Regions from separate parts of the Paenibacillus sp. FSL H8-0283 genome, predicted to be linked through region 1. Evidence: predicted binding sites of a transcription regulator. Region 1 holds the regulator's gene; the other holds the start of a gene.
The links. The regulator LexA, encoded in region 1, represses DNA repair genes until DNA is damaged. The targets are predictions, from matches to a motif close to CGAACATATGTTCG.
Positions count from the first base shown of each region.

Region 2: a site for LexA is predicted at 9,905-9,918, ahead of MHI52_RS16645 (DNA polymerase IV). Genes of this name have one in related genera too.

Region 1 is NZ_CP150295.1:4,019,926-4,036,932, forward strand. It holds gene MHI52_RS17970 (Fpg/Nei family DNA glycosylase) at 1-662, opposite strand, end outside; gene MHI52_RS17975 (TIGR01457 family HAD-type hydrolase) at 669-1,478, opposite strand; gene MHI52_RS17980 (hypothetical protein) at 1,560-1,694, opposite strand; gene rnz (ribonuclease Z) at 1,835-2,773, opposite strand; gene metH (methionine synthase) at 2,855-6,295, opposite strand; gene MHI52_RS17995 (acireductone dioxygenase) at 6,475-7,020, shown strand; gene MHI52_RS18000 (hypothetical protein) at 7,501-8,541, opposite strand; gene MHI52_RS18005 (HAD family hydrolase) at 9,486-10,277, opposite strand; gene MHI52_RS18010 (hypothetical protein) at 10,306-10,815, opposite strand; gene MHI52_RS18015 (DUF896 domain-containing protein) at 10,941-11,150, opposite strand; gene MHI52_RS18020 (LysM peptidoglycan-binding domain-containing protein) at 11,246-11,623, opposite strand; gene lexA (transcriptional repressor LexA) at 11,921-12,547, shown strand; gene MHI52_RS18030 (aldehyde dehydrogenase) at 12,652-13,953, opposite strand; gene MHI52_RS18035 (adenosine deaminase) at 15,254-15,961, opposite strand.
Region 2 is NZ_CP150295.1:3,711,211-3,728,217, forward strand. It holds gene MHI52_RS16600 (heavy metal translocating P-type ATPase) at 80-2,467, shown strand; gene MHI52_RS16605 (hypothetical protein) at 2,520-3,374, shown strand; gene MHI52_RS16610 (nitrite reductase) at 3,391-4,020, shown strand; gene MHI52_RS16615 (heavy-metal-associated domain-containing protein) at 4,026-4,229, shown strand; gene MHI52_RS16620 (glutaredoxin family protein) at 4,263-4,502, shown strand; gene MHI52_RS16625 (metal-sensitive transcriptional regulator) at 4,742-5,071, shown strand; gene licT (BglG family transcription antiterminator LicT) at 5,332-6,171, shown strand; gene MHI52_RS16635 (beta-glucoside-specific PTS transporter subunit IIABC) at 6,318-8,183, shown strand; gene MHI52_RS16640 (glycoside hydrolase family 1 protein) at 8,197-9,648, shown strand; gene MHI52_RS16645 (DNA polymerase IV) at 9,965-11,182, shown strand; gene MHI52_RS16650 (YolD-like family protein) at 11,179-11,526, shown strand; gene MHI52_RS16655 (hypothetical protein) at 11,528-11,896, shown strand; gene MHI52_RS16660 (radical SAM protein) at 12,261-13,094, shown strand; gene MHI52_RS16665 (helix-turn-helix domain-containing protein) at 13,291-13,647, opposite strand; gene MHI52_RS16670 (ester cyclase) at 14,004-14,423, shown strand; gene MHI52_RS16675 (amidohydrolase family protein) at 14,507-15,817, opposite strand; gene MHI52_RS16680 (MarR family winged helix-turn-helix transcriptional regulator) at 15,984-16,412, shown strand; gene MHI52_RS16685 (GNAT family N-acetyltransferase) at 16,575-17,007, shown strand, end outside.

The DNA of each region.
Region 1 (17,007 bases):
GGCATTTCCATATAACCGCCCTCAGAAGCTGCTTCACGCAACACGGACTGCATTGAATGGAACAAACGCTCTGTCAACTCTGGTGAAGTCGCGATGTTCTGCGTTTTGGAGCTTGGTCTCAGACCGGCAGCAAAAGCAATCTCATCCGAATAACAGTTGCCAATCCCTGCAATGATATGCTGGTTTACCAATGTTGTCTTGAGCGTACCCCGGCGACCTTTCAACAGAGAAGCAAAACGTTCCACATTCATCCGTCGATCTAAAGGTTCAGGTCCAAGATCAGACATCGCCTCTTCGGTTTCTTTCGAAGTAAGCAGATGTAGATAACCCAAGCGCAGTCCAATGAAGAATAAAATGTGATCGCCAAACTGAATTTCCACTTGCGTGGAACGATCAGGACGTTCTTGTTCCGTGCCCCAGAAAATCATACCGCCCAACATGAGGTGCAGCACCAGGCGTTTACCATTAGCCAAGTGGAAAATCAGATGCTTCGCTCGGCGCTCAACAAATATGATGCGATTACCTGTAAGTTCATTGATAAACAGATCAGGCTCCGTATTTATCGTTTTATCACGATTAATTACAACACCTGTAATCAGTAGATCAAGTATTTTCTCGGACAGCAAGGTCCGGTAATTTTCCATTTCCGGTAGTTCCGGCATCGTACATTACCCCTTTTTGGAAGCTTGGTCTGCCTCTTGCGACAGCCACTCCATCAATTTATGCAAATCTTCAAACACATGATCAGGTCGAGCCTTCGCTGCTTGAATGTGTCCATCCATATTATCCCGTGTTGTCACACCGGTAAGTACCAACAGCGTCTCACACCCTGCTGCCACTCCAGCAGCAATATCGGTTCGCATATTATCTCCGATTACTGCCACTTCATGAGACGCCAGGTTTAGCCGGCTAATGGCTGACTTCATTATAACACTCGATGGCTTGCCAATAACGGTAGGATGAACTCCGGTTGCTGCTTCAATTGCTGCTCCAATAGTTCCCGCCCCAGGTGTCAGTCCATCATCGGAAGGAAGCTGCAGATCCGGGTTGGTCATGATGAATTTTGATCCCGCATTAATCCACCTTAGCGCCTTGGTCAGTTTATGATAGGAAAATTCACGATCAATCCCCTGTATCACGTAATCTGGTACATCTTCCGTCAGCTGTAGTCCTGCTTCTTCTATGGCTTCCAGCAGTCCTGCTTCTCCAATACATGCCACTTTTGCACCCGGGGACTCTTCAGCAACATATTCAGCAGCCGCCACAGCAGAAGTACATACTTGAGACGCGTCGGCAGGTATGCCCATCCCGTTCAGATGATCTGCCACACCTTGTGGTGTACGGGAAGAATTATTTGTTACGAATAAATACGGCTTTCCTAGCTCTTGCAGTGTTCGAATAAGCTGATCGGCTCCTTCGATACGATGTCTGCCATGATAGAGCGTACCATCCAAGTCAATCAGATAGGCCTTAATCACACACAGCACTTCCTTTCTTCATTCCATTAACGTTTCATGTCCTTAATCATTTACCTCGAACTTGACCGCGAACCTATGTATTCAGGCAAAAAATAATGGCTTGCTGGCATATGCACGCAACAAGTCGAACCGGATCGAACACCGACGGTTTAACTCGCGCGTCTTCTGTACAAGCTTGTCATTTCCTGCGCTTTCCCGGAAAATAATTTGAATCATTTCCCTCTTCATATTGCCCATCCTACACGCTTTCTGACCAGATTGCAAAAGGGACCGCGGGAGTTCCTCTCCCTCAGTCCCGTGCAATTACCCGGATCTTTATATGACGTGTTTAGCCGTGCACTGGTTCGCAATCAGGGTTAAGATTCTTGCTTGCGATGCACGACAGGAATAAGCTGGTGTTCGTTTGCAAGTCTGGTATTCGGGAATACGGACTGCGCCTCTTCCAAAAGTGGCTGAAGTTGATCCTCATCCTTATAGCGTGAACTGAAGTGAGTCATGATTAGTTGCCCTACATTGGCTGCTCTAGCCGCTTCTGCCGCTTGTTTAGAAGTACTATGATAGTACTCATGCGCTGTATCGGCCAGATCATGCATGAATGTAGCTTCATGTACAAGTACATCTGCATTTATGGAAAGTGGCTGTACGTTGTCACATGGACGTGTATCACCCAATATGGTGATCACCATACCACGCTTGGGCGCTCCCAATACATCTTCTGGACGAAGCGAATCACCATTATCCAACGTAATGGTTTCTCCACGTTTCAGTCGGCCGAACAATGGGCCTGGTTTCAGACCGTATTCCGCCAGTTTGGCTGGGTCCAGGCTCCCTGGACGATCTTTTTCGGTAATCCGGTATCCATAACTGTCAATCCGATGCTCAAGCAAAGCAGCTTCCACGATAAAACTGTCATCCTCGAACAGGACGCCGCCCGTATGTTCCACGATATTCAAATCATAGTTAACCCGGGATTGGCTCAGCTCCATTGTTGTACTGATCATTCGTTCCGTACCTGGCGGACCATATACGGTTAATGGTGTGGTGCCACCTTGATAGGCTCTGCTCGAAAGCAGTCCTGGAAGTCCAAATACATGATCACCATGCAGATGTGTAATGAATATTTTCTCCAATTTGCTTAGTTTAAGCGGAGAACTTAAAATCTGGTGCTGCGTCCCTTCCCCGCAGTCAAACAACCACAAAGCTCTGCGCTCATCCAACATGCGTAGCCCAATGGAAGTTACATTCCGTTGAAGCGTAGGTACACCAGCATTAGTTCCCAGGAAATATAGTTCCATTCTGGATCGCACCTCTTTCTGTCTGTTGCCAGCAAAAAACCTCCGACAATGCGGAGGGCTTTGCCTGACACTCTACTGAATTTATGCCTTCTCTACATTAAAATACTTAGCTTGCGGGTGGCTGAATACCATCGCTGATACGGAAGCTTCAGGTTCCATCATGAAACCTTCCGTCAATTCCACACCGATATCCTCAGGCTGTAGTAACTTGAACAGCGGCCCTTGGTCTTCCAGATCCGGACAAGCCGGATATCCAAAAGATACCCTGATGCCTTGATAGCGTGCACCATGACGTTGCTTCATGGTCATCTGGGCAGAGTCCGGGAATCCCCAGATATCTCTCATCATATGATGCACACGCTCAGCTAATCCCTCTGCTACTTCGAGCGCTACGGATTGCAGAGCATGCGAGCGAAGATAATCCCCTTGATCTTTCCACGCCGTGGATAGTTCACGCACACCGTGTCCGGCAGTAACTACCATGAAACCAACGTAATCCATCTGACCGGATTCAACAGGTTTCAGGAAGTCGGACAGGCATAGGAACGGCTCGACTTTTTGACGTGGGAACGTAAATGTATGCAAAATATTACTGGTGTCCTTTGGATCATAGATAATGACGCTGTTACCACTGGACTGAGCCGGGAAGAAACGATACATGGCATGCGCCTGAATAATCCCGTCACGAACAGCCTCTTGCATGATATCATCCACGACTGCTTTCAGGTCGGTAGCCTTCTTATCACCTGAAGCAAGCAGTTGTTCTACTGAACCGCGCAACCCCAGATGATGTCCAAGCAACATCTGCATGTTCACGTATGGCAGGATATGTGATAAAGGATAGTTACGCATCGTATGCCGATCCAGATCAGGCGGGACAAGAACCGGATGATCTACAGCAATATCCGAACGCTCCACTCGCGTAAGCTCTGGAAGAGCCTGAACAGCTACAGCACCTGAAGCATCAGCTTCTTTCTCAGCTTCCATCTCCAGTTGCATCACTTCACGTGAAACAGGATTCATCAATTTGTTCGCCAGATCCAGACCATCCATCGCATCTTTGGCATATACAACCATTCCGTTATATTCAGGACGGATACGATTTTTGGTGAATTTGCGTGTTAGCGCCGCTCCGCCAACCATAATAGGCACATCAATACCTGCTGTTCGCAAATCCTGAGCGGTAAGAATCATCTGTTGCGCTGATTTTACCAATAGACCCGAGAGACCGATCGCATCGACTTTTTCTTCTCGGTATGCCTCAATGATACGTTCAGGTGGTACTTTTATACCCAAATTAATGATTCGGTAACCGTTATTGGAAAGGATGATCTCAACCAGGTTCTTACCGATGTCATGCACATCGCCCTTGACCGTGGCCAGAATGATCTTGCCTTTAACCGAAGTCTCGTTCTTCTCCATGAATTGCTCCAGATATGCTACAGAAGCCTTCATAACCTCCGCACTCTGCAACACCTCAGCTACAATCAACTCATTGTTGTTAAAGAGACGACCTACTTCCTCCATCCCCCGCATCAGTGGACCGTTAATTACTTGAAGTGCTGTATATTTGGCAAGTGCCTGTTCGAGATCTGGCAGCAATCCTTCTTTACTTCCTTCGACTACATATGAAGCGAGACGCTCTTCTAATGAAAGGTTCGAGATTTTTTCCTTCTTCTCAACCTTCTTGTTACGGAACGCCGCTACGAACGCCGCCAGAGTGTCATCATTCGTGTTATATAAAAGCTCTTCGGAGAGTCTGCGTTCTTCTTCAGGAATGGAGGCATAACGCTCCAGTTTCTCTGTGTTCACGATCGCATAGTCAAGACCTGCTTTGGTACATTCATATAAGAATACTGAGTTCAGCACCTCACGGCCCGCTTCAGGCAGTCCGAATGAAATGTTACTGATCCCGAGGATCGTATGACATTCTGGCATCGCTTCCTTAATCACTCTTATACCTTCAATGGTTTCTTTGGCTGAACCGATGTACTGTTCATCTCCCGTACCTACCGGGAACACCAACGTATCGAAAATGAGGTCTTCTGGTTTGAGACCATATTTGTTCACCAGCAGATCGTAAGAGCGCTTGGCTACGTCAAGCTTGTCTTCCCGACTAATCGCCTGACCCCGTTCGTCAATCGTTCCGACAACAACCGCACCACCATATTTATGAAGCAACGGTGTGATCAGCTCAAATTTCTCTTCGCCATCCTCAAGGTTAATGGAGTTAATTATCGCTTTACCTTGCGAGTACTGGAGGGCCAGATCAATTACTGAAGCATCTGTTGTATCAATCATGAGAGGAACCTTCACTTTTTTTACAACCAATTCAAGGAACTTCACCATGTCTTCAGACTCTTCGCGGTCCGGATCTTGTACACACACGTCAACAATGTGCGCTCCATTTTTCACTTGAGCACGAGCAATTTCCGAGGCTTCTTCATATTTACCTTCTACAATGAGTCGTTTGAATTTCCGTGATCCCAACACATTCGTACGCTCACCAACCATGTATGGACGATTGTCCTGTTCGATGTAGATCGGTTCTATACCAGATAAAGCCGGTGGATGTGTTCCGTTCATTTCTCTTGGGGGGTACTGGGCAAGTGTGTCGCGCATCGCTCGAATATGTGCAGGGGTTGTCCCGCAACATCCACCAGCAATATTCAACCAGCCCTGTTCGGCAAAAGCACCAATCTTCTGAGCAAGTGAGTCTGGTGACTCATGGTAATTACCATTCTCATCCGGAAGACCCGCGTTCGGGTAACAACTAACGGCAACCGATGCCATTCCGGAAAGCGAGCGAATGTGATCACGCATGAACTCCGGACCCGTAGCACAGTTTAGTCCTACCGAAATTGGGTTAAGGTGTTCTAAGGATATATAAAAGGATTCGATGTTCTGACCTGCAAGGGTCGTTCCCATCGGTTCAATCGTTCCTGATATCATCAGGGGCAGTGTAACACCACTCTGTTCGAAGGCCTGCTGAATTCCAATGCTACCTGCTTTTACATTGAGGGTATCCTGTGAGGTTTCGAGTAGTAGCGCATCAACGCCTCCCTCTATTAAAGCAAGCGCTTGCTCCAAATAACTGTCGATAAGTTCCTGGAACGTTACTCCCCCAGTTACAGACAGTGTTTTGGTTGTTGGTCCCATCGCACCTACCACATAACGTGGAGATTCAGGTGTAGAGAAACGATCAACCGCAGCTTTCGCAATTCTGGCTGCTTCCAGGTTGATCTCGCGTGCCCGATCCTGAATATCGTATTCAGCAAGCACAACGGATGTGGCACCAAATGTATTGGTTTCAATTAAATCGGAGCCAGCCTCCAGATATTCTTCATGAATGCGCTGGATCAGTTCTGGACGAGTAAGCACTAACATTTCATTACATCCATCCAGATCTTCGCCGCCAAAATCTTCGCCAGTCAGATCAACTTGTTGAATCATGGTCCCCATTGCACCGTCGAGGATTAATATTCGTTGTTTTAATGCATCGTGTAGACTAATCTTATCCAATATCTTCACCCCCGCAAAACGTTAGATCTTAGTTTAACAGAAACTAACTTAATGTGAAAGATCGGGTTTGGTCCCGAAAGATGGCGGGTTTGCACGAATATGAACGGAATTTGAGAATCGACAAAAACAAAGCAATCCGATATAATTCAATTAAACCAAGTGGAAAAGAGGGAAAGAACATGGCTGAAATTGTTATCCGAAATACGAACGAACGCATCACTGGTGACGATAATGTTCGAAATTTCTTAAACAAATACGAAGTATTATATGAGAAGTGGGACGCTTCCAAACTGAACACTGATCTGCAAAATAACTTTGGATTAACTGATGAACAGAAAACCGAGGTTTTGGAAACTTACAATTATGAAATCAGAGATTTGGCTGCACGTCGCGGGTACCAGATCTGGGATGTCATCACGCTGTCCGAACAAACACCAGATATCGAAGAAAAGCTCGCCAAGTTCGAAGAAATTCACACCCACGCTGAAGATGAGATCCGTGCAATTGTTGCTGGTAAAGGAATCTTTGTTATCAAAGCTACAGATGATGTGGGCTACTTTAATGTAGAACTGTCTCCTGGAGACGTTATCTCTGTACCTGAGAATACACCGCACTTCTTCACTTTAATGGAGAACAAACAAATTATTGCTGTACGTCTGTTCATCGAAAAAGATGGCTGGATTGCAGATCCATACCCTGATCCTACTTTTATCAAGAACGCCTGACCCTTCAAGATGTGTTCAGGTCTTTCATGGCCCCTGACCCAAAGACCCAAACGAACTGACCTTTAAATCGATCGGTTTAGTGAAACAACTCTCATAAGTTGAAAACGGGACGAAGTAGAGATCTATCTTACTTCGTCCCGTTTTCATTTTTTCCGTGATCTTTACTTCTCACTAGGTTAGCATTTCTTTCGTGCCTGGAATTTGAACATTCGCCTACTTCCAGCATACTATCTTCAAGTTACTTGGCAAACAGCAAACATCTCATATTGCTCCAAAAGAATCATCAACTCGATATTAGACGATGTAAGACCGCTGAGACTCCAATATAAGTTTTGCCCGCTTCAAGTAGTTGCATGCTCGTTTAGAACCTAAGCTCGTTTATAGATTCTTCAACTCCCTTGCTTTGGTTGACGTGATACGGATGAAAAATTACGACTGCGATGCCTCATAGCTCCAGAAGTTATGCCAGAGAAAGCTCCTCTAGATGGCTAAAATATTAAGTAGATTATAAAATTGCTTTATGAACTTTATTTCTTTGTCATGTAAATGTCTAATTAACTGGACGCATTTACGAACTGTGTCGCTATTAATGTTTTGTGAGAAGATAGCCTTGGTCGTAATTGCCCTAATATTTGTCCAATCCATAATAATTTCATTAATTATTAAATCAATTTCTTCTTTTGTTGTATGGATAAGATCTGGATTAAGTTGTTCATAAAGAGCGACTAATCTAAACTTTTCCGAACACTTTCTATAGATGGTGCTACTTAAAGTTTCTATAATATCTTCGTTAGTTATACTATCTCCGTAAAAATCAGCCAATAATGATATACTTTGTATCCCTTCAATTATTTCGTCCTGATGGTTCAGCATATTATCTTTAAGACGTTTGATACTTTCGTGCAACATTTCCTTAGGGTCTCTCTCATGATGATAATTAACATTGTTTATAAATTCAATAAAATAAGGCTCATCTGGCTTGATTTCTTCACTCATGCAAGCTTTTTTGATTTCCGTAAACGGTACAACGTACTTCTTATACTCCGTTATATCATCAACAATATAGACCTCATTGGTTGTTAAATTAAAGCCGTAAACTAAAATGGGATGTAGACCATGCTTTTTGTTAAAATAAAACTCACGGCCTCTTTGATAATATAAATCAATAACAAGGGAAACTGGGTTTCCTTTTGAAAGCGAACTAATGATTTCTGATTGTAACGAATCTATATGTGGTGAAGTAAAATTCATTGAAATACACATTTCATCCATTACTTGATCTAGCCTCTTAAAGTTCAAAATATCCAGTTTGAAATAATCGGTACTTCCTAGTTTATCTTTATCAAATCTGTATATCGTGGTGAAATTATTAACTATAGAAAACTTATCCTTTTTGAAATAGTCGGCAATTGTCATTAGAGAATTATGGCTGCAATTTAGGAAGGGATGATTGCTATGTGGGAACATTTTTTTCATACCGTTGAAATATTGAAAATCAGTAAGAGAGATGATTTTATCCATAAGAGTCTCCTTTGGGTGGGCTTAGTAACTATTTGGATTCCTATAATCCATTAAAAGGATTAAATTTCATTTTTCTTTATGACCGATTGTCAAGCCCGGGGTGACAGATGAGCGAAAAGGAATTCGTGAGCCGTTTTACACCCCAAGCATTTGCGTCGTCTGTGATCTATTAATTCGAGCGAGCTCGGGAGGCACAGATCAGTGAAAAGGTAGGTATTCCATGCGTTACATTCAGAACATAAAATTCACATCATTTACACCATGCTTACAATTATCTTAATTGGATAAATAGAGGAATATATCGTTTGATTCCAAGATATTTTATTCATTTTTTGTCATACTCATTATAGAATGATCATTGACTTCCTCCCTTTTAAGGAAGCAACAGCCTTTATGTTCACGGAGCCACTTGCTAGTTGGCGTCACGTGAAGGCATCGAAAAGATGTATTAAGTCCGACCGAGCGCTGAAGATTCAAAAACTGCTAGAAATCCAATAGACACCAAAGCCATAATAGTTGGCTAAACATCAAGAATTTGACTCCGTGTACTAACCAATCAATGCCTTAACCTTCGAATTCCCTCCATTCAAGAATTGCAGTATTATGGTATCCCATTAGGAATACGTACATAATAAAGCACAGTAGACATTTGAATGACTGGCAATTTACTATAATTGCGGTTAGAAATTTTTTAAAACATCTCTACCTTAAATTTGATATGGCCGCGGCACTAGTATATCAACTATATTTTAATTGACCCCCTATACAATTTCAATAAATTTTACCATAATAAATAATAAATAGATGTAATATTCATTTCGGTCATCGTACCCGCTAAACCACCCTAAAAACAAAAAAGCATTGTCAGCTATGTGAACGATAATACCGTCCAAATAGCCGCAATGCTTCATGTTATATTTGATTTAGTGAAATCACAAGTGGGTTCAGAAATTAGCAATTAGACCTGTTAATTCAGACAAATGCTTGATTTCATGGTCTGGCGCATACGCTTCATTGTTGTTCTTATGCTCACGGTTAATCCATACGGATTGGATGCCAGATGATAAAGCACCACGAATATCAGTCGTTAACTTGTCTCCAACCATCATGCTCTCTTCGGGTTTAACACCCAGTTTACTCAAAGCATGTTCAAATATCGACGGATCTGGTTTTCCTTTTCCGAAGTTACCCGAGATAATAATCTCATCAAAGAAAGGAGTCAATTCAGGTACACCATCCAACTTCTCTTGTTGCAAAGCAGGACAACCGTTCGTTAACAACAACAGTTTGTACTTGCCTTGTAACTGACGCAAGGTATCCATCGTTTCTTCGTATACATGTGGTCGGGATCTCCGTTCTACTCCAAACTGCGCAGCCAGTTGTTCAGCAAGATCTTCCCGATCTATACCCAACTTCAACAAGCCACGACGCCAGGATTCTTTACGGTAAACTGGAGCAAGCTGTTCCAACTGACGGAACTCAGGTTGATCCCCACCAGTAAAGTTAGCCCAAAGGCCTTCAAACGGATTGATTCCAATCATTTTGGTAAAAGGAAAGGTTTCATATGATTCATACAGCCCACGTGCCTCATTACGAACAGCTTCTTCAAGTTCTTCTGGTTTGACCCCAGTCTCTTGCGCTGCGATTAGACAAGTCTCATGAAAAGCTTCTCGAACACTACGCTCATCCCATAATAAAGTATCATCTAGGTCGAACAAAATCGCTTTTAACGCCATTCCGATCATCTACCCCTTTATGCAATAATTACTTTTCGACGGTTTCCACGGTGATCTGGTGTGCTTTCGCAAATTTCAGCAAACGTTCTGCAATCGCATCTGTATCGTAACGGTTCAATAACTTGGTAAACACCCATCTTTTCCCGCGACTGTTATGTTCGATAACAACTGTACCTGGTTCAATTCTGAATTTGACGATATCGTCAACCCCAATTGAACGTTCACGATTACCCTTCGTCGTTATAATCCGATTACTGCTAATCTTGATGTATGGACGGCGAAGCATGAAGATGACTGCCAAAAATACGTAAAGCAACATGGTCACCCAGTCCCAAGTTGTCATTGGAGCTTGCACAAGGAATGTGCTCATAAACAGATACAAAAAGGCGAGACCGATCAAAAATATTGGGAACAACAAGCTGCGTCCCTTAAAGACTTCTTCACCTGGTGTACCCGTGATTGGTTGACCACTTTTTTTGCGTTGCTGATTTAACTGCTTGGAATTTTTCTTAACCGTTCTCTCGAACGAACGCGACATGAGAATCCCCCTTATGTGTCTTTGTATCGGCTTACATAATTGCAAACCAACATTTCCCCCTATAAATTGCACACTCAAAATAACAGGAAGAAACCTAAATATCATAATGATATCATTAGGTTTCGTTAGTGTTTGAGTTTGCCTTGGTGGCCTTTGTCATTCTCATCATCAACAATCTCAATGGTATCCAGTTGTTGTCTGAAATTGCTGCGAATATTACTCAAATAAATCTCTCTTAGCTCGGCACGTTCAGCAAGTTCTTCCTCCGACAATCCAGTGGACTTTTGCTTACGAGCCAATTCGTTAATGCGTGCTACCAGACTATCTATATCCAAGCTTGTCCCCTCCAAAAATACAAAGTCATATTAACTTTGCCATTATAAAGGCTGCTTGTCAAGCTGACACGCGCTAACACTTATTGATGTGCATTTTATTCTGCAAATTGCGGTAGAGCTAGTACTTGTCCCACTTGGATGGAAGTTGTATGAAGTTGATTCACTTTCTTAATTGCTTCTATATAAACACGTGTATCCATATTCGTCGGTTTATGTTCCAAAGAAATACTCCATAATGTTTCCCCTTGTGAAACAGCTATCTTTCCTCCAGGCAGAACATCATTCTCATTGCCGGCAAATACAGTTAAAACAGTGCTACATCCAATAAATATAATCAAAGAGGTAATGGCTACCTTTAACATCCATGAAGAAATCTTGAAACGCGCTAAAACCTTCTTGTATTTCCCTATGTTAGACTTCACCAGTTCCGAATTCATTGGTTCATAAATGCTTTGATAAGTAGAATATCTCATTAAATACCCGCCTCCAAACGTTTGTTCCTATCTGTTGAAATCAATATAACACGAACACTTGTTTTGTTCAATAGATTTTTAGAACAATTGTTCGCTTCTTTTTTAGAAGGAGCAATATCTTATTTCAAGTACATTTGCAAAGCATTTGCAATATTATGCTCTGACTTTTGAACAATTTCTGTTCTATAAGTTAAAAAACACTGATTTAATGCTATTTTATTTAGAACTTATGTTTGTACGAACGGAGGTTCTATGTTATAATTTTCCCAAACGTTACTAAAATGGGGTTGATACGGTATGTCGAAGATATCCAGCAGGCAGCAGGCTATTCTGGAGTTTATACGAAATGAAGTCCGGTTGAAGGGGTATCCTCCTTCCGTACGGGAAATTGGTGAAGCGGTTGGACTGGCTTCCAGCTCAACAGTACATGGACATTTGGATCGTTTGGAGAAAAAAGGTTTGATCCGACGCGACCCTACCAAGCCAAGAGCCATTGAGCTTTTGAGCCAGGAAGAATCTGAGCATTCTCATCAATTTGCTCATAGCGTTGCACGTATTCCTGTTGTTGGTAAGGTTACAGCCGGGGTTCCAATCACTGCAACCGAGAACATTGAAGACTACTTCCCTCTTCCTACACATTATGTAGGCGAACAGAAAGTGTTTATGCTTTCAGTAGTGGGAGATAGTATGGTGGAAGCTGGAATCGTTAATGGAGATTACGTTATTGTCCGTCAACAGCAAACTGCTGATAACGGTGATATCGTCGTTGCAATGACTGAAGACGATGAAGCTACAGTGAAAACGTTCTATAAAGAGAAAGATCATATTCGCCTTCAACCGGAGAATGCGACCTTCGAACCTTTACGTTTGAAACATGTTAGTATTCTGGGTAAAGTCATTGGCCTTTTCCGAGATATTCATTAATATTTAACTTGAGTAACAAAACTAGATGTAATGAAATACGAAAGAGGTTGTCCTGATCAACAGGACAACCTCTTTTTTCTTGTTTATGTTATTTTAGCGGCTAATTATTCACTGCGTTTCAGAACACTCTTGTGATGCGAGAACACATCAAAGCTCTGTTGTCCGTGATATGAGCCCATACCGCTCTCTCCTACACCACCAAACGGGAGATAGTGTGAAGTCATATGAGAAAGTGTGTCATTAATACATCCCCCACCGAAGGATACTTGATTCAGAACCTGATCCTGCAGCTGCTCATCCTGTGTGAAGAGATATAGCGCCAATGGTTTTGGCCGGCGAACAATCTCATCTAGCATAGGATTCAGGTCACTGTACGTAAATACAGGAAGAATCGGACCGAAGATCTCTTCTTGCATGACAGCTGATTCCCAGTTCACATCTCCAAGTACAGTCGGCTCAATGAGCAACTGCTCTCGTACAGAACGTCCACCAATCAGCGTTTTTCCATTTGTTAGGAATTTCGACAACCGATCAAAGTTACGCGAGTTAACAATATGCGGGAAATCAGCGTTCTGTAACACATCGTCCCCAAATTTATCTTTGATCTCTGCGCCAATCAGATTGATCAATTCGTCATGAACTTGTTCATGTACAAGCAAATAATCCGGAGCAACGCAAGTTTGGCCTGCATTCAGGAACTTACCACGAACAATACGCTGGACCACCAGCTTCAGTTCTGCATCGTTATGGACAATAGCAGGACTTTTGCCCCCTAGCTCCAGGGTTACAGGAGTCAAATGCTCCGCAGCTGCCTTCATAACAATGCGACCAACACCTGTGCTTCCTGTGAAGAAAATATAATCAAACTTCTCTTTCAACAATGCTGTACTGGCTTCAACTTCCCCTTCCATAACGGCGATATACTCCTGAGGGAAGATCTCCTGAATCAGATCATATGTCAAACGAGATACCGCTGGTGTTAATTCAGAAGGCTTGATAACTGCACAGTTACCGGCTGCAATTGCTCCAATCAGTGGACCAAAGGCCAGTTGGAAAGGATAGTTCCAAGGTGCAATAATAAGAGCCACTCCGTATGGTTCAGGGTAAATGGTGCTCACCCCATCCGGCATAGCCGGATTAGTTGGGACTTGTTTTGGTGCAGCCCATTCCTGCAGATGTTCTAATGCAAAATCCAGTTCACCCAGAACAATGCGAATCTCGGAACCGTAAGCTTCCGCCTCAGATTTGTTCAGATCTGCCCGAAGTGCATCTTGAATCCGTTGCTGATACTTTTCAATTCCCTTTCTAAGCTGTTGAAGTGCATTAATCCGATACTCGATATTTTTAGTTTGTCCTGTATAAAAAAATGTACGTTGTTCTATCACAAGTTGTTTTGCCTGATCCATATTAACATCTCCAATTAATTATTTAAAATTAAATTGTTCAAAATTTAATTAAAGTATACCTCTTCTATATGAAACTTTCAACATACAAATGAAACATCCATTTGTATGTATTTGAACGTTGGTTGGATTTTTTATAGAGTGAAAGCTAGTACTTGCTACTATGTAATGGCTATTAGAATTTCTAAGGAAGCTTAATTTAGATTTTTTGCTTCCGACAGTTGGATGCACTGTAAGAAAGAATTCTAATTTCAGTTTCTCTTTAATGGGTTACTAGATAAATGACAATGGTTTTTGCGCTGTTACTAACATGAATTGATACATTTCTTCAAAATAGAAATGTTTAGTTACCACATATAAAAAACTCCCCTTTCATTAATGAAAAGAGAGCTTTACGATTATCTATCTGTGAACGAATGCATCATGTTAAAAGTAAGCCATGCTTACAGACAAACATAGGCTTCTTTGGTGACCCTTTTATCTGCTTCCATCTATATAACTCATCATCAGTTATTTTAAGTTTTCCACGCAATCATGTGCCTAGTTTCGTGTTTTTTATGAATTGCCCATACCTTGATTTGATGGTAATCAACAGGCTCTATTCTTAAACATCCCGGGTTTGCACACTTTCCACCAGTCTCACTAAGAAGTTTTTTTATTTTTCTAGATACGCTTTTCCTTCTTTATGCAACTCCCTAGGATAATTCGCGTAATAATTACACTATCCTGTCCGTTATCTTAAAACTATTTTTAAGTCTAATTCAGCTGGGCTACACTTATTTGGAAAGAAAACATAATACCATTTTCACCAAACATGATTTATAGTCTTAATTGCTACGTTTGAAATCTTACTAATCGCATTCTTTACAGGTATACTGCCCGGTTTTATACCAGCCTTCAAAATATCTGTAGCAGCTTGTCTGGTAAGACACGAAAAAACCAACGTTTTAACTTCATCATCTTTTGGATTATAACCACGCATGTGAGCAATGGCAGCTATCACTCGTATTTGCACGTACATTAATCAGCTGGTTTAGCTACTGGAAGAGTGACAACAACACCTACGCCAGTTAGAAACCTACTTGTTACTCCTTTAATATTTTGTCAACGGATTAAAGCATCAATTGCTTTATCGGTTGAGCTTTTCTTTTTCGTAAGACCACTCTATCAATTTATTTAGTTTCTGCTAAGTAGTTAAATATTTATCTAATCGGTAATCGAAAAATGAACTTGTACGAATAAAACAAAAAAGCCGCTATAATAGCGACTTTAATGGGATATTTTCTATCCGACATAAATAGATTTAATATTCGTTCACTGGACCACAACCAAAAGGTTGGCAAGTCTGGATTGTAGAAGCGGTATCAATAAAACCGGTATAATCATGATATTTATAATAGTGATGGTCCTTCCTGATGAATAATGTCGCACTAAAATCACTATGCCTAACATCTCTAGTGTATGTTTTTGTTACCCAGTAGGCTCTAGGAGCATCCTTAGAAAGATAATAACCACCGATGCTTACAAGTATGCCCGCTATTCTACCACCTACAGGTCCTCCTATAAAGGAAGCAAGTATACCTGCTATTGCAGAAGCAGTTGCATATATTATCTCTGTGGAATTTTCTACTTTGCCTTTATATACATAACCGTCTGCTAATGCTTGTGGCGAGAAACTGAGATCTTCGTGAATAGGTTTTATTTCGTTTGTAGCATAATTCACTTCGCCAGTTTGAAGATTTTCATACTTTACTTTAGTCTCATCAACTTTTGTAATTTTTAACTCATCTTTACCATTTAAATCTGTTGCAATATAATAGCTGTCATATTGAATTAATGTAGAACCGTCTTTAAAAGTGATGGAATTATCGGTTGTACTTTCGACTAGTTCTAAAAGGCTATTTTCCACTTGAAGTGCTGGTAAAGAATTTGCCTGATCTTGAGCGAATGCTGGAATTGAGATAGATGTAGAAAGCATGACTCCGGCTAAAAATGTTTTAGCAATTTTCATTGTTTGTATCATTTTAGTCCTCCATTCAATTCTAATCTTTCTTTTTTCTAAAAAAATCGAATTTGATTACGTAATCAAACAAAGATGTAATCACAATAGCCCCAATTGGAATAAACAAATAAACCCAGAACGGATTATTTGGAGCTTCACCAGGCGGAGAATCTGTTAAAATAAAGTAAAGAACAATGCAATAGATTATAGCCAATACAATACCTGTTATGTTTCTATTTTTCATAGTTGCTCTCACCTCTTGTTCACAGAATCAAGTATTGTTTTTCCAACTCAAAAATATTATAACATAAATTTGGTATAATTTCTCTTATATACCTTAAAGTTTTTAAATAATATTTATGATGATAGCTTTAACCAGTATAATTCCCTTTGCTCAACAGCTATTTTCAGTACTATATTTCGTTTTTTAATATCTGACTCCTTATCTCAGCGTTTCAGTTGCTGTATAATAATATGTAACTTCTCATGCGCTAGGATACTAAATGATATTTTCAGTTAAACGCACAATGATTAGACACATCTCTATTCCGACTTATAGTTACTTTCTCAGCGATAAAACAAATGTAGTAGACTTAACATAACTTTCGGAGCCAAATATGACTCCTGCACAAACGAGCCTTATATACAAAGGCTCGTTTTTTGATGTATCTTGTAAAATATCTTTTCCGTTACTAATTCGAAGATTTTCCTTTTTACATCTTTCAACAACAACATTTTACTGCTCTGTTCGATACTTTGATTAACTTGCGCTTACACCGCTGTAAGGCGGTTTTACATACACAAAAAAAAGAAATAACGTTCTATACAGTACCCGTTCTCTCGAGATGTGCCATCATCTCTTATCAGAAGTTTTCCCATCATTCCTACAGCTACCCATTCTGGACGCTCCGTATAGGACGGATGCTTTCCATATAAAAGCTCGATCTTCCATAATGCCTCAACCGTTTTTGGCATCTCGCTGAACTGAACATTCGGCGCAAACCATCAAGCCCCTAGAAAAGAAAAAAGACGACCCACCAATTCGAGTCGCCTTC
Region 2 (17,007 bases), 310 kb from region 1:
TAATGGACGATGAGGGGAGTGAGTTATTGTGGCAACAGCAGCGGCTCAGACAAAACAGTCGAGTATACAAATTACAGGTATGACCTGTGCAGCTTGTGCAAACAAAATCGAAAAAGGCCTCGGTAAGATGGACGGGGTCACATCAGCAAATGTTAACTTTGCTTTGGAAAAGGCGAGTGTAACGTATGATCCCACGAAAGTGGAAATGAAAGAACTTGAGGAAAAAATCAAAAAACTTGGATATGGTTCCGTATCAGAGGTTGCGCAATTCAATCTTGAAGGCATGACCTGTGCAGCATGTGCGAACAAAATTGAAAAGGGCCTGAACAAATTGCCCGGCGTGACTAACGCTTCAGTAAACTTCGCCATGGAAACGGCTCGAGTTGAATTTTCTCCTGGTGAAGTTTCCATCGAAGACATGAAAGACAAGGTAAGAAAACTCGGTTATACAGCGATCGTCAAACAAGACGGTACCAGTAACGGTGCAAGTGACCATCGTGCGAAAGAACTGAGTAATCAAAAACGGAAATTACTGATTTCGGCGATTCTTTCCTTGCCGCTGTTGTGGACTATGGTAGGTCACTTCTCGTTCACTTCATGGATCTATGTACCGGATTTGTTTATGAATCCGTGGTTCCAACTAATTCTGGCTACACCAGTACAATTTTATATTGGTAGACAGTTCTATGTGGGTGCGTATAAGGCTCTCCGAAACGGGAGTGCCAACATGGATGTTTTGGTATCACTTGGTACCTCTGCAGCCTACTTCTATAGTTTGTATTTAACCATTCAATGGTCAAGTATGGCTGACGGGATGCATCATGGTCCATCCCTCTATTATGAAACGAGTGCGGTCCTTATTACACTGGTTCTTATGGGTAAATTGTTTGAATCACTTGCGAAAGGCCGAACATCAGAGGCTATTAAATCACTGATGAGTCTGCAGGCGAAGACGGCATTAGTGGTTCGGGATGGCAAAGAACTTACCATTCCAGTGGATGAAGTCATTGTAGGAGATGTTGTGCTTATTCGTCCAGGAGATAAAGTACCTGTAGACGGAGAGGTGCTGGAAGGAATTTCATCTGTAGATGAATCCATGCTTACGGGTGAAAGCCTTCCAGTAGAGAAAAAAGTCGGAGATGCTGTGATTGGAGCTACGATTAATAAAAACGGTATTCTTCGGATCAAAGCAACCAAAGTAGGTAAAGAAACCGCTCTTGCACAAATTATTAAGGTTGTTGAAGAAGCTCAGGGATCAAAAGCACCAATTCAGCGGGTAGCCGATGTGATCTCGGGCATATTCGTCCCGATCGTTGTAGGGATTGCAATAGTTGCTTTCGTGGTTTGGTACTTCTGGGTTACACCAGGCGATTTTGCAGGTTCGTTAGAAAAAGCAATTGCGATTCTTGTTATCGCATGTCCTTGTGCACTTGGACTTGCAACCCCAACATCCATTATGGCGGGGTCTGGTCGTTCGGCTGAACTAGGGGTGTTGTTCAAAGGCGGGGAACATCTGGAACAGACACATAAAATTGATGCGATCCTTCTGGATAAAACCGGTACTGTTACAAAAGGTAAACCTGAATTGACTGACGTCGTCGCTCTTGGCAATGAAAATGAATTCCTGAAACTTGTTGGAGCTGCAGAGAAAAATTCTGAGCATCCACTTGCAGAAGCCATCGTTGTGGGCATCCAGGAACGAAATATCGAACTACCAGGAACTCAATCCTTTGAAGCATTTCCGGGTTTCGGAATCCAAGCAATGGTTGAAGGTAAACAACTGCTCGTGGGTACACGTCGACTGATGGAAAAGTATAATATCGATGCAAAAGCAGCTTATCATTCGATGTCACGTTTGGAAGAAGCAGGGAAAACTGCGATGCTGGTTGCCATTGATGGTCAATATGCAGGTATGGTCGCTGTGGCAGACACAATTAAAGAAACGTCGAAAGCTGCAGTGAGCCGTCTGAAAGAAATGGGCATTCAGGTCATTATGATTACAGGTGACAATGAACGGACGGCAAAAGCCATCGCTGCTCAAGTAGGTATTGACCACGTTCGTGCAGAGGTCTTGCCTGAAGGAAAAGCGGAAGAAGTTAAAAAACTTCAGTCTCAAGGTAAAAAAGTGGCCATGGTTGGCGATGGTATCAATGATGCACCGGCTTTGGCAACTGCAGATATTGGTATGGCGATTGGTACGGGGACAGATGTAGCGATGGAAGCAGCTGATGTAACACTCATGCGCGGCGATCTATCCAGTATTCCTGATGCTATCTACATGAGTCGTAAGACCATGCGCAACATTAAGCAAAACTTGTTCTGGGCACTTGGTTACAACACTTTAGGCATCCCTATTGCAGCTATCGGTCTGTTAGCACCATGGGTTGCAGGCGCAGCGATGGCCTTGAGTTCGGTATCCGTCGTTCTGAACGCCCTGCGATTGCAACGCGTAAAAGTACGTCACTAGTCAAAGTACTAGAATAGGAGCGAACAAAATGATGAGGAGGAGTAAAAAAATCATGCTAATGTTAACCGGTGTTTTAGCTTTCGGTGTGTTGTCTGCTTGCGGAACCCCTAAAGAAAGTGCACATACAGATGGACATGGTGGTATGAATCATACTGAGATGAATTCTGAAACTGAAGGTGCGAGTCATGATCATGCAAGGCCTCATGCTGATTCAACAGCAAGTGCCCTTAAAGCCTCGTTCTCCTTTGCATCAGATGTGAAGGCCAATGAAAATTCGCATCTGACAATCCAAATCACGGACGCCGATGGTAATCCGGTTAATGAATTTAAAATGGTTCACGAAAAACGAATGCACCTTATCGTGGTGAGTAAAGATCTTTCTTACTTTAATCACATTCATCCTGATTATAAAGGCAATGGAAAGTTTGCGATTGAAACTTCATTTCCAGTCGGTGGCGAATACAAAATCCTTGCCGACTTTGTTCCAAAAGGTGGAGCGAGTACTGCACTCAGTGAATGGGTGAACGTTGGGGGACAAGAAAAAGCCCAAAAGCCTGTTCAAGCGGATTCCAACCTTGTAAAAGAAGTGGATGGTAAAAAAATCGAACTTTCATTGAGTACCAAAAAGGCCAACAACGACGTAAATCTGACCTTTAATATCATGGATGCGTCAACGAACGAAGGGATCAATAATCTGGAACAATACCTCGGTGCTGTAGGTCATGTTGTTATCCTTTCTGAGGATGCAGAGCAATATCTGCATGTTCATCCAACAGAGGAAAAGGCAACAGGTCCAAAAGCGGAGTTTATGACCTCCTTCCCGCATAGCGGAATCTATAAAATCTGGGGCCAATTCCAGCATGATGGGGAAGTCTTTACAGTACCTTTTGTCGTAGATGTAAAGTGAGTAGAGAGGTATGAGCATGGGAGATCAAATTAAAATAGCGATTAGTCCAGCAATCCAACTTGGTGGAAGCTTATTCACTCCAGAGCAACTAGTTAAAATTGGCGAAATTATTGGTCCCGATTCAAAAGTGGAAATGACACCTTTTAAGCAACTCTACGCAGAAGTATCGATTGAACAACGAGATCATATCACAAATGAACTTGAGGATCACGGTCTTGAAATAAACCCTGCAGGATTTGTAACCAAAAGTCTGATCGCTTGCAACTTTTGTAGAGGTGCAGAAGAAACAGGCTTGGAAACAGCCAAAAATTTAAATCAGGCCATTTCCGGTATCGATACGCCTACACCACTCAAGATTGGATATGCTGGATGCGCCTTAGGCACAAGTGAACCGTTGATTAAGGATATTGGGATCGTAAAGATGCGCGATAAGTTCAATGTTTATGTTGGTGGCGAGTCGAAGGGGCTTAAGCCCTCCTTCGCCAAGCTGCTACATTCCGGATTAACGGAGGATCAGCTTATTCCTTTCGTTACCGCAATTGTTGATTATTATAAGATGCATGCAAAAGGCAAAGAAAAGTTCAGCAAATTCGTTAATCGAATGACACTGGAAAACTTGAAGTCTAAGACGCTTGAAAGGGGGTGAAAACAGTGAAAGAAGCAACTGTAAAAATTCAAGGTATGTCTTGCCGTTCTTGTGTATCTAAAATTGAAGGTGCAATTAGCGCTCTTGGCGCTGAAGGCCACGTTAATTTTGAACAAGGAACAGTAGAACTTCGATTTGACGAATCTAAAGTTCAAATCGCTGAAATTGAAGAAGCGATCCGTAAAAAAGGATATAACATCGGAGCGTAATATATATTGAAATACAAGGGAGAGTAATTGGGCATGACGGAATCCATTCAGATTTATTCAATCCCAACCTGCAGCGATTGCAATTATGCTAAACGTTACTTTAAAGAGCATGAGCTTCCCTATACGGATTACAATTGTGAAGAAGATGCCAAGTACGCTGAGGAAGTCTGGAAGTTGACTGGAAAACAGGTTGTTCCAACCATTGTCATTGGAGATAAGGTGTTTGTAGGCTTTGCCGAAAATCTAACTGAAATCAGCGAGTTAGTTAAATAACTGTTAGGACCCCGGTCAACTTCCGTCCGGGGTTATTCTTAATAAAAATATACCTTTGACTGATATATCTTTGTAGGAGTGGAGGGTATAATATGCTTACAAAATGCAGTAGATGGTTGCCCAACCGATTCAATCTTGGTTGATGACAAGCCGTTCTCTTAGCACGTACCATGATACTTCTTGCTCCCTTTACATAGGGTAGGGGGGGATGGTAATGTGTAATAAAGGAGTTGATCTACATGGATGATACGATACTTGAGGACGCCTCATGTGACCATACATCTTCAAACGAGCGGAAAAGCCATCATTCGGAGAGTACAAAGCGAAAATTAATTAGCCGGTTGAATCGGATTGAAGGGCAAGTGCGTGGAGTAAAAGGAATGATTGAGAAGGATACGTATTGTGATGACGTGTTGCACCAAATTGCCTCCATTCAATCCGCGTTGAATGGGGTAGGAAAGCAGCTTTTGGAACATCATATGAAGAGCTGTGTCATTGAACGCATTTCAGAAGGCGATCACAACGTTTTGGATGAACTGATGATCACTGTAAATAAGTTAATTAAGTAAGCTAGGATAGGGGAGATATCCTCTTGTTTTATTCAGGCAAATGCCCCATCAGTACTTCAAATGACCATATTGACAAATCTAACACCTTCCACTAAGATAATCGTACAAGTAAATAATGAATATAATCAGGATTGTTACTGATCAGCAGGCAAGACCGATTAATATGCAAACATGTAGAGTATAATTACCATGTGTGCACTATTAATGGTCTTTTTTATTTGCTAAATTCTGTTAACGTTTCATTTTAAAAGGAGATTCGTATGAAAATCACGCGAATTATTAATAATAATGTCGTCTGCGCTGTAAATGAGAGACGCCAGGAAATGATGCTTCTAGGAAGTGGCATTGGTTTTCAGAAGAAAAAAGGAGACGATGTGGACACAGAGAAGATTGAGAAAGAATTTTTCCTGAAGTCCAAAAATGTAACTGGCAAATTATATGCCCTGCTCGCGCAGATTCCGATGGAGTACATCCGTGTGTCCGATAGTATTATTCAATATGCCAAGCAGTCCTTGGATAAAGAGCTGAATGAAAATATATATTTGACGCTAACAGACCATATTAACTTCGCCGTATCACGCTATAAACAGGGAATGAACTTCAACAATGCGTTATTGTCTGAAATTAAAGCATTCTACGCCAATGAGTATCGAGTGGCTTTGAAGGCTTTGGATATGATTAATCAAGAATTCAACATTACGTTGCCTGAAGATGAGGCCGGCTTTATTGCGCTTCATATCGTCAATGCAGAGCTCGGATCTGAAATGGAAGATACCATGAAGATGACACAATTGATTCAAAAGGTCTTAAATATTATTCGTTATCAGTTCAAAATTCACTTTAACGAAAGCTCCCTTCACTACTCCAGACTGATCACGCATCTAAAGTTTTTTGCCTATCGTCTGTTTAACAATACGGTGATGAAAAGTAATGATAACGATTTCCTCAATATTATTAAAGAAAAATATAAGCTAGAGTACCAATGTAGTCTAAGAATTGCGCAGTTGATTCGGGTAGACTATGGGAAAGAATTAACCGAAGACGAATTGGTGTATTTAACTGTTCATATCAAAAGGGTGACTGATGAAGAAAGGGATTGACCCATCATCGCTCCATAATGACTATACTAGGATTGTTACTGGTGATGCAGGCAAGACCTAGAGTTCCATCGTGTATAGAGCATATCTATATTCGATAGAACTCTAGGTCTTTTTTTGTAGAATAATGCATTGAAGGGGGAACAAAAATGAAACATGAACAAACGGCTACCGACATTCTAAAACTTGTTGGTGGTGAAAAAAACATTGAAAGTGTTACACACTGTGCTACCAGGCTGCGCTTTAACTTAAAAGACGAGTCGATTGCAAACAACGAAGCACTGAAAAACGTACAAGGAGTTGTGGGCGTTGCCAGTAGTGGAGGTCAGTATCAGGTCATTATTGGTAATGAGGTCAACAACGTCTATAAAGCCCTTGCGCAGCTAGGGAACTTTACAAGCAAGAATGATGCTCCAACTGTGAAAAAAGGAAAAGTTTCTACTGTTCTGGACACGATTTCCGGAATCTTTACACCCATCCTACCGGCGATGATCGGTTGTGCCATGATTAAGGCAGTTCTTCTTATTTTGAAAACCTTTGATCTCGTTGACCTTGACGGTCAATTTAATACGATTATGACTTTCGTCGGGGATGCGGCTTATTACTTCTTGCCAATGCTGCTCGCTTGGAGTGCTGCTGTTAAACTTAAAGCTAATGTGGGTTTTGCGTTAACCATTGCGGGTATCTTGTTACATCCTAGCTTTTCGGCATTGATGTCTGCAGGTGAGCCTGTTACGTTCTTGGGTCTGCCTGTCACACAAGCGACGTATTCTTCTTCCGTTATTCCAATTATTCTAGCTGTATGGATCCTGTCATATGTGGAACGATTTGCTGAAAAGTATTCTCCTTCCGTGATCAAATCCATTTTGAAACCTTTAGTTGTAATCCTTGTTATGGCGCCTCTAACACTAATTATTCTAGGACCATTGGGTGCGATTGCCGGTAACTACCTTGCTTCTGCTGTATCCTATGTCAATACACACGCAGGATGGTTAGTGTCTGGTATTATCGGCGGGGCATTCCCATTCCTGATTCTGACGGGGATGCACTATAGTTTGGGACCCGTTGTCCTCACTGCTTATGCACAGACAAAAACCGATGGCATTGTTGGCCCAGGTATGCTCGTACACAATATAGCTCAAGGTGCAGCTGCGCTCGCGGTCGCATTAAGAACCAAAAATAAAGCATTTAAACAAGTTGCTTACTCTACTAGCGTAACTGCGCTGTTAGGAATTAGCGAACCTGCATTGTTTGGTGTAAATCTACGGTTAAAAAAACCACTGATCGCTGTTGTCATTGGTGGTATTGTAGGCGGAATATACGTTGGCTTGTTCGGTGTAGCTCGATCTGCTCTAGGCATTGCCGGCTTGGCTACGTTACCAGCATTTATCACTGATAATCCATGGAACCTAATCCATGCGGCAATTGGTCTGGTCATTGGCTTTGTTGTTACCTTCTTGATGACGCTTATTTTAGGATTTGAAGATGTGCCTGAGGATGGAGAGGATCAACGAACACCAGCCAATTCATCTTCAACAAACCGTGTGCCTGTTGTTAGTGTTTCTGAACATGTACTCACAGCACCAATGACTGGTCGAGTTCTAGAGTTATCAACAATAAAGGACGAAGCCTTTGCAACTGGAGCTATGGGAAAAGGGATCGCCATTGAACCTACAATTGGAAAGCTTGTTTCACCAGCCGATGGTGTCATATCCGCGGTATTCCCTACCTTCCACGCAATGGGTATTAGCTCGAATAATGGCGCTGAACTCCTCGTTCATATCGGCATGAACACGGTGAAGCTGAAAGGTGAACATTTCAAGGTGCATGTACAAGAAGGTGATGAAGTAAAAGCTGGGGATTTACTTATCGAATTCGATACAGATGCAATAGCCGCCAAAGGTTATGATCTGACTACACCTATTATTGTTACGAATTCAGATGACTTTACAGATGTAATTGGTATAGATAAACCATCGATTACGATCGGGGAAAAACTAATTAAGATCATATAAGGAGGAATTTCCAATGAAGAACACAACCGTATTCCCAGACTCTTTTATGTGGGGCGGCGCAACAGCGGCGAATCAATACGAGGGTGCCTGGAACATTGATGGTAAAAAAGCAAGTACAGCAGATATGATGACGGGTGGAACGCATACTATTCCAAGACGGATCACTAAACACATTGAGGAGGGTGTAAACTATCCTTCCCATGAGGCAGTAGACTTTTACCATCATTACAAAGAAGATATCCGTCTGTTTGCAGAGATGGGATTTCGATGCTTCAGAATGTCCATTGCTTGGTCCAGAATATTCCCCAACGGGGACGATGTAACGCCAAATGAAGCAGGACTTCAATTTTACGACAAGGTGTTCAGTGAACTGAAAAAGTATAATATTGAACCTATCGTTACGATCTCACATTACGAAGCTCCGTTTGCGCTAACAGAGAAATTCAATGCCTGGGCTTCCAGAGAGATGATCGACTGCTACGTACGGTATTGTGAGACCATTTTCACCCGTTACAAGGATGTCGTGAAGTACTGGATTACATTTAATGAGATCAATAGTTTAATTGTTCCAGCAGGTGCATATATAGCAGGGGCATTATTAGTTGATGATAGTGGTGTATTTAACAATACGGTTGTGGATAGTACGCAATTAAGATTCCAGGCTTTACATCATCAATTTATAGCAAGTGCAAAAGCTGTCAAACTTGCTCATGAGATTAATCCGGCGCTCCAAATCGGTTGTATGATTAATTATAGTCATGGTTACGGAAGTACATGTAAACCGGAAGATATGTTGAAGGCTCTGAGAATGGATCAGATTAACAATATGCTGAGCAGCGACGTGCAAGTTAGAGGGGAATACCCTGACTTTGCCAAAAGATATTTTAATGAGAACAATATTCAGATTGAGATGGCAGAAGAAGACGTAGAAGTGCTAAAACAAGGCTGTGTTGATTTCTATAGCTTCAGCTACTACAAGTCTCATGTAGTGGGTACCCGCCCAGAAGGTGATGAGACCCAGGGGAATGTCTTTGGTGGATTCAAAAATCCTTATTTGAAGGCAAATGATTGGGGATGGCAAATCGATCCAGTTGGACTTCGTTACGTACTCAATCATGTGTACGATCGGTATAGAATCCCTATAATGATCGTTGAAAATGGTCTGGGAGCGGTTGATGTCATCGAAGAGGATGGCTCTATCCATGATACGTACAGGATCAATTTCCTGCGAGATCATATCGAACAAATGAGAGAAGCTATCCTCGATGGCGTTAATCTTATCGGCTACACGGCTTGGGGTTGCATCGACATCGTTAGTGCCTCAACTGGCGAAATGGAGAAACGCTACGGATTCATTTATGTAGATAAGGATAACGAGGGCGGAGGTACCCTGAAAAGAAGTAAAAAGGACAGTTTCCACTGGTATAAAAAGGTGATTGAATCCAACGGGGAAAGATTGAATTAGGAAATATAATTTGCAATCGAACGAAAGATGATCCAATCTTTAAATTCCATCAAATAGACCAAGTACTTATCACTTTGTGAGACAAGTACTTGGTTTTTTGTGCATCAATAATAAAACTAAAAATTAATTATTTGGATGACTAAAGTGGCTGACAATATCCAGTCTACAGTTCATTATGGTGTCCTAGGGTTTTCAAAATCTAAATATAAATATTTACCTCTTGCATAAAGAACATGTGTTCGGTCTATAATATATACAAACATACGTTCTTAAAAGTACAGGAGTGATTACAGTGTTGACTAAGCAACGAACCATTATGCTCATTGATATGCAGAGCTTTTATGCTTCAGTCGAAAAGGCAAAAATGCCTCAATACAAAAATAGACCATTAGCTGTTGCGGGAGACCCCGCAAGACGCTCTGGAATTATCCTTGCCGCTTGTCCACTAGCCAAAGCGAAGGGTGTGTCTACCGCGGAACCACTCTGGCAGTCTCTTCAGAAGTGCCCTGAACTGATCATTGTGAGACCACACATGCAAGAATATATCGAAGTATCCACTCAAATCATGTCCATTATTGAAGAGTTCACCGATCTGGTCGAACCGTACAGTATAGACGAATTATTCGCTGATTTTACAGGGTCTATGCATCTATTCGGTAATGATCCAGTCGATTTGGCCAAGCAAATTCAAGACAAAATCTATAATGAAACAGGCGTTTACGCGAGAGCTGGCATTGGTGAAAACAAAATCATCAGTAAATTATGCTGCGATATAATCGCTAAAAAAGCAGAGGGGGGCATTTTCCGCTTAAAAAAAGAGGAGTTACACCTCCATATTGGAGATAAGCCCATCCGCGATATGTGGAGGATAGGCTCAAGAATGGAAAAACATCTGTGGAAGATGGGGATCCGAACCATTAGAGACTTGGCGAATACGCCTCTTTCCAAATTAAGAAGTAAGTGGGGCGTTAATGGAGAAGTCATCTGGCGAGTCGCAAATGGACTCGACAATTCGCCGGTAACCGTCAACACGCACAGTACACAAAAAGATATCGGAAACGGAATGACCTTGCCTAGAGATTTCACAGAGGCTTGGGAGATCGAAGTGGTTATTCTCGATATCTGCACAGAAGTATGCAGAAGAGCCCGCCAAAAGGGACTGATGGGTAGTGTCGTGTCCGTAAGTGTGTCTGGAGCGGATTTTGACCACCCCACTGGTTTTCACAGGCAGGTTAAACTGTCTGATCCTACAAACATAACCATTGATGTATGCAAGATAGCCAAACGCATATTTCATCAACACTGGGATAGGCAACCTGTGCGCCGTGTAGGCGTGTCCCTGTCTCAATTATCCAACGCGGATACATATCAACTATCTTTTTTTGATGATCAAGAACAGAAACGGGCCATTGATCAGGTGATGGACGACATTAAGGATCGATTTGGCGACATTGCCATTCTACGAGCAAGCTCCATTACGGCTGCGGGTCAAGCGATCGATCGAGCATCTAAAATTGGGGGGCATTATAAATGAGCAAAAAACTGGAGGCCAATGGATTATGGGAATCGAGCCGCATGATGCTTCCACAACATAAAGAACGGATTATACAGCATCGTACTCAAGTTCATTATCTAACGAAACCGCTGATCCATGAAGATGAGTGGGAGATTATTACACAAAATATAGATATGTCGCTCAATTATACATTGCAAGCCACCTTTGCAATATTTACTGAGTCAGGCAATCGGTATATACACGGGATCGTCACTTCAGTCAGTACCTTTGGAAAGAAAATCAAAATTGAAATGGAGAATGGATTTGAATGGGTCGATTTTGATCAATTGGTCGCTGTAAAACTTGAAGAAGGAGGCGTGTAAAGTGCGACAGACTTTGGAGGAACTTTCACTCGTAAAGAGGGTAGTGGAGCTCCCTTATCTGTTAGGTGCTCTGGAGGTAGATAAGCATAAAATATACGCTTCAAACTTCAAAATGAAATCTGTGTATGTTGACTACCTGGACGGTACCCAAAAGAAAATAGCTTTAGAAATGTACAAATCAAAGCAAAGGCTAAAGGAACATCATATAAAAATCATAGATGAAGTGAGATCTGAGCTGAGTTTAACGGTAGATTATTCCGTAAGAGGTTACCTTCATAAAATGACACTATTGTGGAGCAAAGTGAAAGTGGATGTAACCTTAATGCTTACCGAACATATGAACGTTGATATTACTGAATTGCCCACATGAACATAGAAAATAAGAGTCTAACTTATGGGTGCGGCAACAAATACGAGCAGATCTTTCGGTAAACCGGGAATCACAAAAAAGATAAATAAAGAGGCAGAGTAAACTATGTTTGGATGTCAAAGATAAAAAACTTCATTATTATAAATCTGCCCCTGTATTCAGTAAGGACATTCAAAAGAAAAGCCACGAAGGAGGAGGAATAGCAGCAGGTTTAAGACAGTCGAGAAATCAGTAGGATGCCCAATTTCCCGGTTCGCTTGTGGGACGTAATTTTCAAGTCGTCATTTCAAGTAGCATGAGAAATTTTAAGATAAAACTCAAGAGGAGAAGTGGGCGTAAAAGTAATTGAGGGGATGGTAGCGTCATGCCAATTGAAATCAAAGACATTGTGTCTAAGAAAATATTAAGTGAAGTAAAAGGTTATCTAGATATTGGTTTTACTCATTCACTAAATCCCTATACGGGTTGTGCATTTGCTTGCGAATACTGTTACGTCAGAGAAATGCCTATTCAAAAGTTTAAGGATATTCCTTGGGGATCGTGGGTGGATGTCAAGAAAAATGCAGCAGAAAACTATCTAAAGGAAGTCTCTCTTCTAAGACGTAAAAATAAACCCATAAGTATATTCATGTCATCAGCCACAGATCCTTATCAACCTGTAGAGCAGAAGGCAAACATTACAAGAAGCCTGTTGGAAGAAATGGATAAAAACCCACCAGATTCACTTCAAATTCAAACTAGAAGCCCGCTGGTTGCCAGAGACCTTGATATACTGCTGAAATTAAAGGAAAAATGTAGAATTATGGTTTCAATGACAATCGAGACAGATCGCGAAGACGTGAAACGAATTTTTTCGCCCTATGCTCCTGGAATAGATTTACGAGTTAAAGCCTTGAAAAAGATAAATGATGCAGGGATACATACACAAGTATCTATTTCCCCTGTGCTACCTTTTTCACCTAATTTCGCTAACATGTTACAAGGCATAACTGATCGAATTTGGATTGATACGCTATTGATTGGTGATGGTCAAATGGGGATGAGATCTAAGCGGTTAGGGATGCCACAATTATTTGAGGCGAACGGCTGGGAGAAATGGTACGAGAAAAGAATTCATCTGAAAGTCGAAAAATATTTTAAGGCAAGGTTTCCATCTGAAATTATTCATGTATCCAAAAACAGTGCATATCCATTTTGATTTTAAATAGCCATTCATTTAATGAGGATCTTGCCCGTTTTTTCTTCATGCAATAGAAATATTGCAGAAACTGGTGTTCGAAGATCAACTCTCTCATACGAGTCAATGGAGGACGTATGAGTCCTCCATTGATTTAACTTGAAGATGTAGAGGGATTCATTCTATTTTGAAATGACCGTGGAGTAACAATTTGACATCATTCACTCTGATGAATATCGTTTGGAAGTTCATCATTGAGTTTCTGGTACCCGAGCCCCCATGTTTCCATAGAGAATATAATTGGCTTCAGTGAATTTCCTAAATCACTTAAGCTGTATTCGACTCTCGGAGGGACTTCTGCAAAAACAGTACGAATGACAATTCCGTCCTCTTCCATTGAACGTAAATTTTCAGTGAGAACCTTTTGACTGATCTCCGGGATACTTTTACGAAGTTCTCCGAATCGATGAGTTCCCTTCAAAAGATCCCTCATAACCAATAACTTCCACTTGTTACCTATCAATCCAACTGTCGTTGCGACGGGACACAACGGCAACTCTTTTTTTGAAATCACTACATTATCACCTCCAATAGTTACTATTAGGTTCCTATATAACAAAAAGGTGCCTACTTTCAAAACAATACATTGCTTATATTATAATTCTGTCGATGAAAAATCAAATGAAAGGAGGGGAGTTTGCAAGAGAGTTTATGCAACTGAGTGACTATTTTTTGAATCATATGTTAACGTTCTTGAATTCTTGGAGACAGCATTTAGAGATCAGTTTATTGGCTCTGCAACCTAAAGATAAAATACTAGTTACAAAAAGGTTCCTATGCAACATTAAGGTGCCTACTTACCAATTATCTAAAGTAGAGATAAAATTTTAATGAAGGCATATGCTCACGAAAATAGAAAGGGGTTTAAATATGACGATTACAGAAAACAAACAATTGATGTATCGTTTCACGAACTTCATTAATACGGCAAGCAAGGAACTTGCTGAAGAATTGATTTCTCCAGATGCTGTTTTTTATGTACCTATGCAAAAAGAACCAATGAATGGTCCAAGTGGTTATCTCTCCATAATTCATATGATGAGATCTGGTTTTTCCGATATACAATGGACTGTTAAGGAGCTGGTAGCAGAAGAGGAACTAATAGCAGCTCATTTTGTCATGAAGGGCACACAAGACGGAGAGTTTCTCGGGTTTCCACCAACGAGCAAAAAAATCGAAGTAAATGCAATGAATTTTTATCGGATCTCTAATGGCCAAATTATTGAAGAGTATGGTCAACCCGATATGCTTGGCTTGCTTCAACAAATAGGGGCAATTCCAAAAGCATAATTAGATTAAAGTCGAAGAGGGACTGCATTTTTGCAATCCCTCTTCTTAGTGATTTTACAATTAGGAAATATAAACTACTAGTTTTAGCCTAGTTTTTGCGAACCATTGAACCACACGGATTTGATTGACAAAGTATCTGAAATATTAGTGATCGGATCACCGTTTATGAGAATAAGATCAGCACGTGCACCTTCGGTAATCCGGCCACGATCTTGTAGACCAAAGCAACGGGCCGGTTTGGAAGTAGCCGACTGAAGAGCTTCGATCGGAGTGAACCCAGCCTTCACCAGCAGCTGCATTTCGTGGTGAACACTGGCCCCATGAGCAAGGCCACCAAGGTTCGGAACGGGAACCGGTGCGACATCCGTCCCTACAAGAATATCAACTCCGGCACGGTGAAGATCCATCACATTTTTAAAGCTGTTCTCCATGTTACCTTGTGGGAATGTATTGAAGCTTGAGTTCAAGATATCGATCCAATCCGGACTTAATTTGGAATGAACTCGTGGATCATTAGCCAATTCCGATGCCGGATTACCAATAATCGATGAATTTAACACCAAGCACGGTGTAACAAAAGCTCCAGAATCTGCTATGGATTTAACCAATTCGGACGTGTACTCGGGTCTGTCGATAAACAAGTGCCCCAAACCGTCGACTCCAAAATCGATGGCTGCTTTCGATGAAAGAGCCGTCAAAACGTGGGCAATGACCAACTTATCGAACTTGTGGGCTTCAGTAACGGCTGTTTTTAGAATCTCATCACTTAGAACAGGCAGGCCGGGTGCACCCATAACCGTTCCCTCTTCAATCATGATCTTAATATAGTCAGATCCATTCTCCACTTGGGTATGCACATGTTTGATCGCTTCTTCAACCGTTGTCACTTGAGGTATTTCGTCGTGATCGTGAGCGTAGGCGGCCAACATTGCTTCCCGGTCTTCCTCCGATAACTTCTGTAGTTCCTTTAATACGAATTCAGGTATTTCATCTCCATCAGGTAGTAATTCATCTGGGTGCCCACCAGGAGCGGTAATCGCTGTACCAGCAGATCGGACGTCTGCGATGTCATCGACATTTTTTAGCTGAATTTCGCGCCCTCTTTTCGTAAAATCGCCGTTCATTTCGAGTTCTGTTGTAACACCGAATTTTAAGGCATCTCGTAATCCGCCAATTGAGGTATGGACATGTGCATCAATCAGACCAGGTATTAATGTCGCATTTTCTCCATCGATAATTGTTGCATCGCTTGGGATGTCTCCGCCCACTGAAATAATGGAACCCCCTTTAATGACAATATGTCTGGGAGCAATAATCTGATATCCATCAAAGATTCGTACATTTGTAATCGCCGTAATTTCTTCTAACCCAGCATTTTGATTTAATTTCTCCATCATAACTCCTCCTAATGTGTTTGTGTTTCAACACTTCGGAGTATAACTGTTAGATATCTAACAGTCAATAGTCTAACTTTTGTTTGACAAGCCTACTGGGATCACTGTATATTTTAGCTACTTACAATTAGATTCCTAACAATTACAGAGGGGACGATGGACGGTCATGCATTCCCGAGAAGATACGCCTTATATGGAGTTGTTTCAAATTATCGGTCTTAAGTTAAAGAAAAGAGCGGATGAGAGTATAAAAGAGCTAGGATTAAGTTCTCAACAAGGAAAAGTAATCGATTATATTTATGAGAATCAAGATAATCATATTATTCAAAAGGATCTTGCAGATCGGTTTCATCTGCGTGGGGCAAGCGTTACAAGCATGCTTCAAGGTCTAGAGCAAAAAGGTTTCATCGAACGTAAAATCCCAGCCAATAATGAACGGCAAAAAAATATTTATGTATTACCAAAAGCGGTTGACTTGATTGAAGACTTCAATAACTCATTTCAAAAAGTGGAGGATGAAATCGTTCAAGTCCTTAATGACGAGGAGAAGCAAATCTTAAAAAAATTACTGATCAGAATTAATGAACGCATATAATAGACGGGCAGGAGAGGTAACTGGTGGCCATAGAACACTGATGACATTGATTTCTCATCAGGAATTATTACTTACAATGGAACGGAAATCTTGGATCAAGAAGATATTTTTCAAGTCAATACTGCATCGTTTGAAAATCTTTCTATTTAAGGCGGTATATTAATGAACAAACTTGAAATTAAAATATCTAACTATAATCCCAAGTATGCTGAACATACAGTGAAAATGTGGAGAGATAGTAAGGAACGGGCAATTGGTCAGGCTGAAACCCATAGCTTCGAAAACCATCTATATTTTTTAAATCATATACTATCTAAACAGTATCAAATAGATTTAGCGTTAATTGATGAAAAAGTAGTTGGAATGATTGCCTATAGTGAAACTGAGATAAGCCAACTTTATATTCATATTGATTATCAAGGGAATGGAATAGGGCGAACCTTGCTTAATAAAGCAAAAGCACAAGCAAATGGAAAATTAACTTTATATACATTTGAAGTGAATAAAAATGCCCAAAGATTTTATGAGAATAATGGGTTTGAAATTACTGATAGAGGACAAGAAAATGAAGAGAATTTACCTGATATACGATATG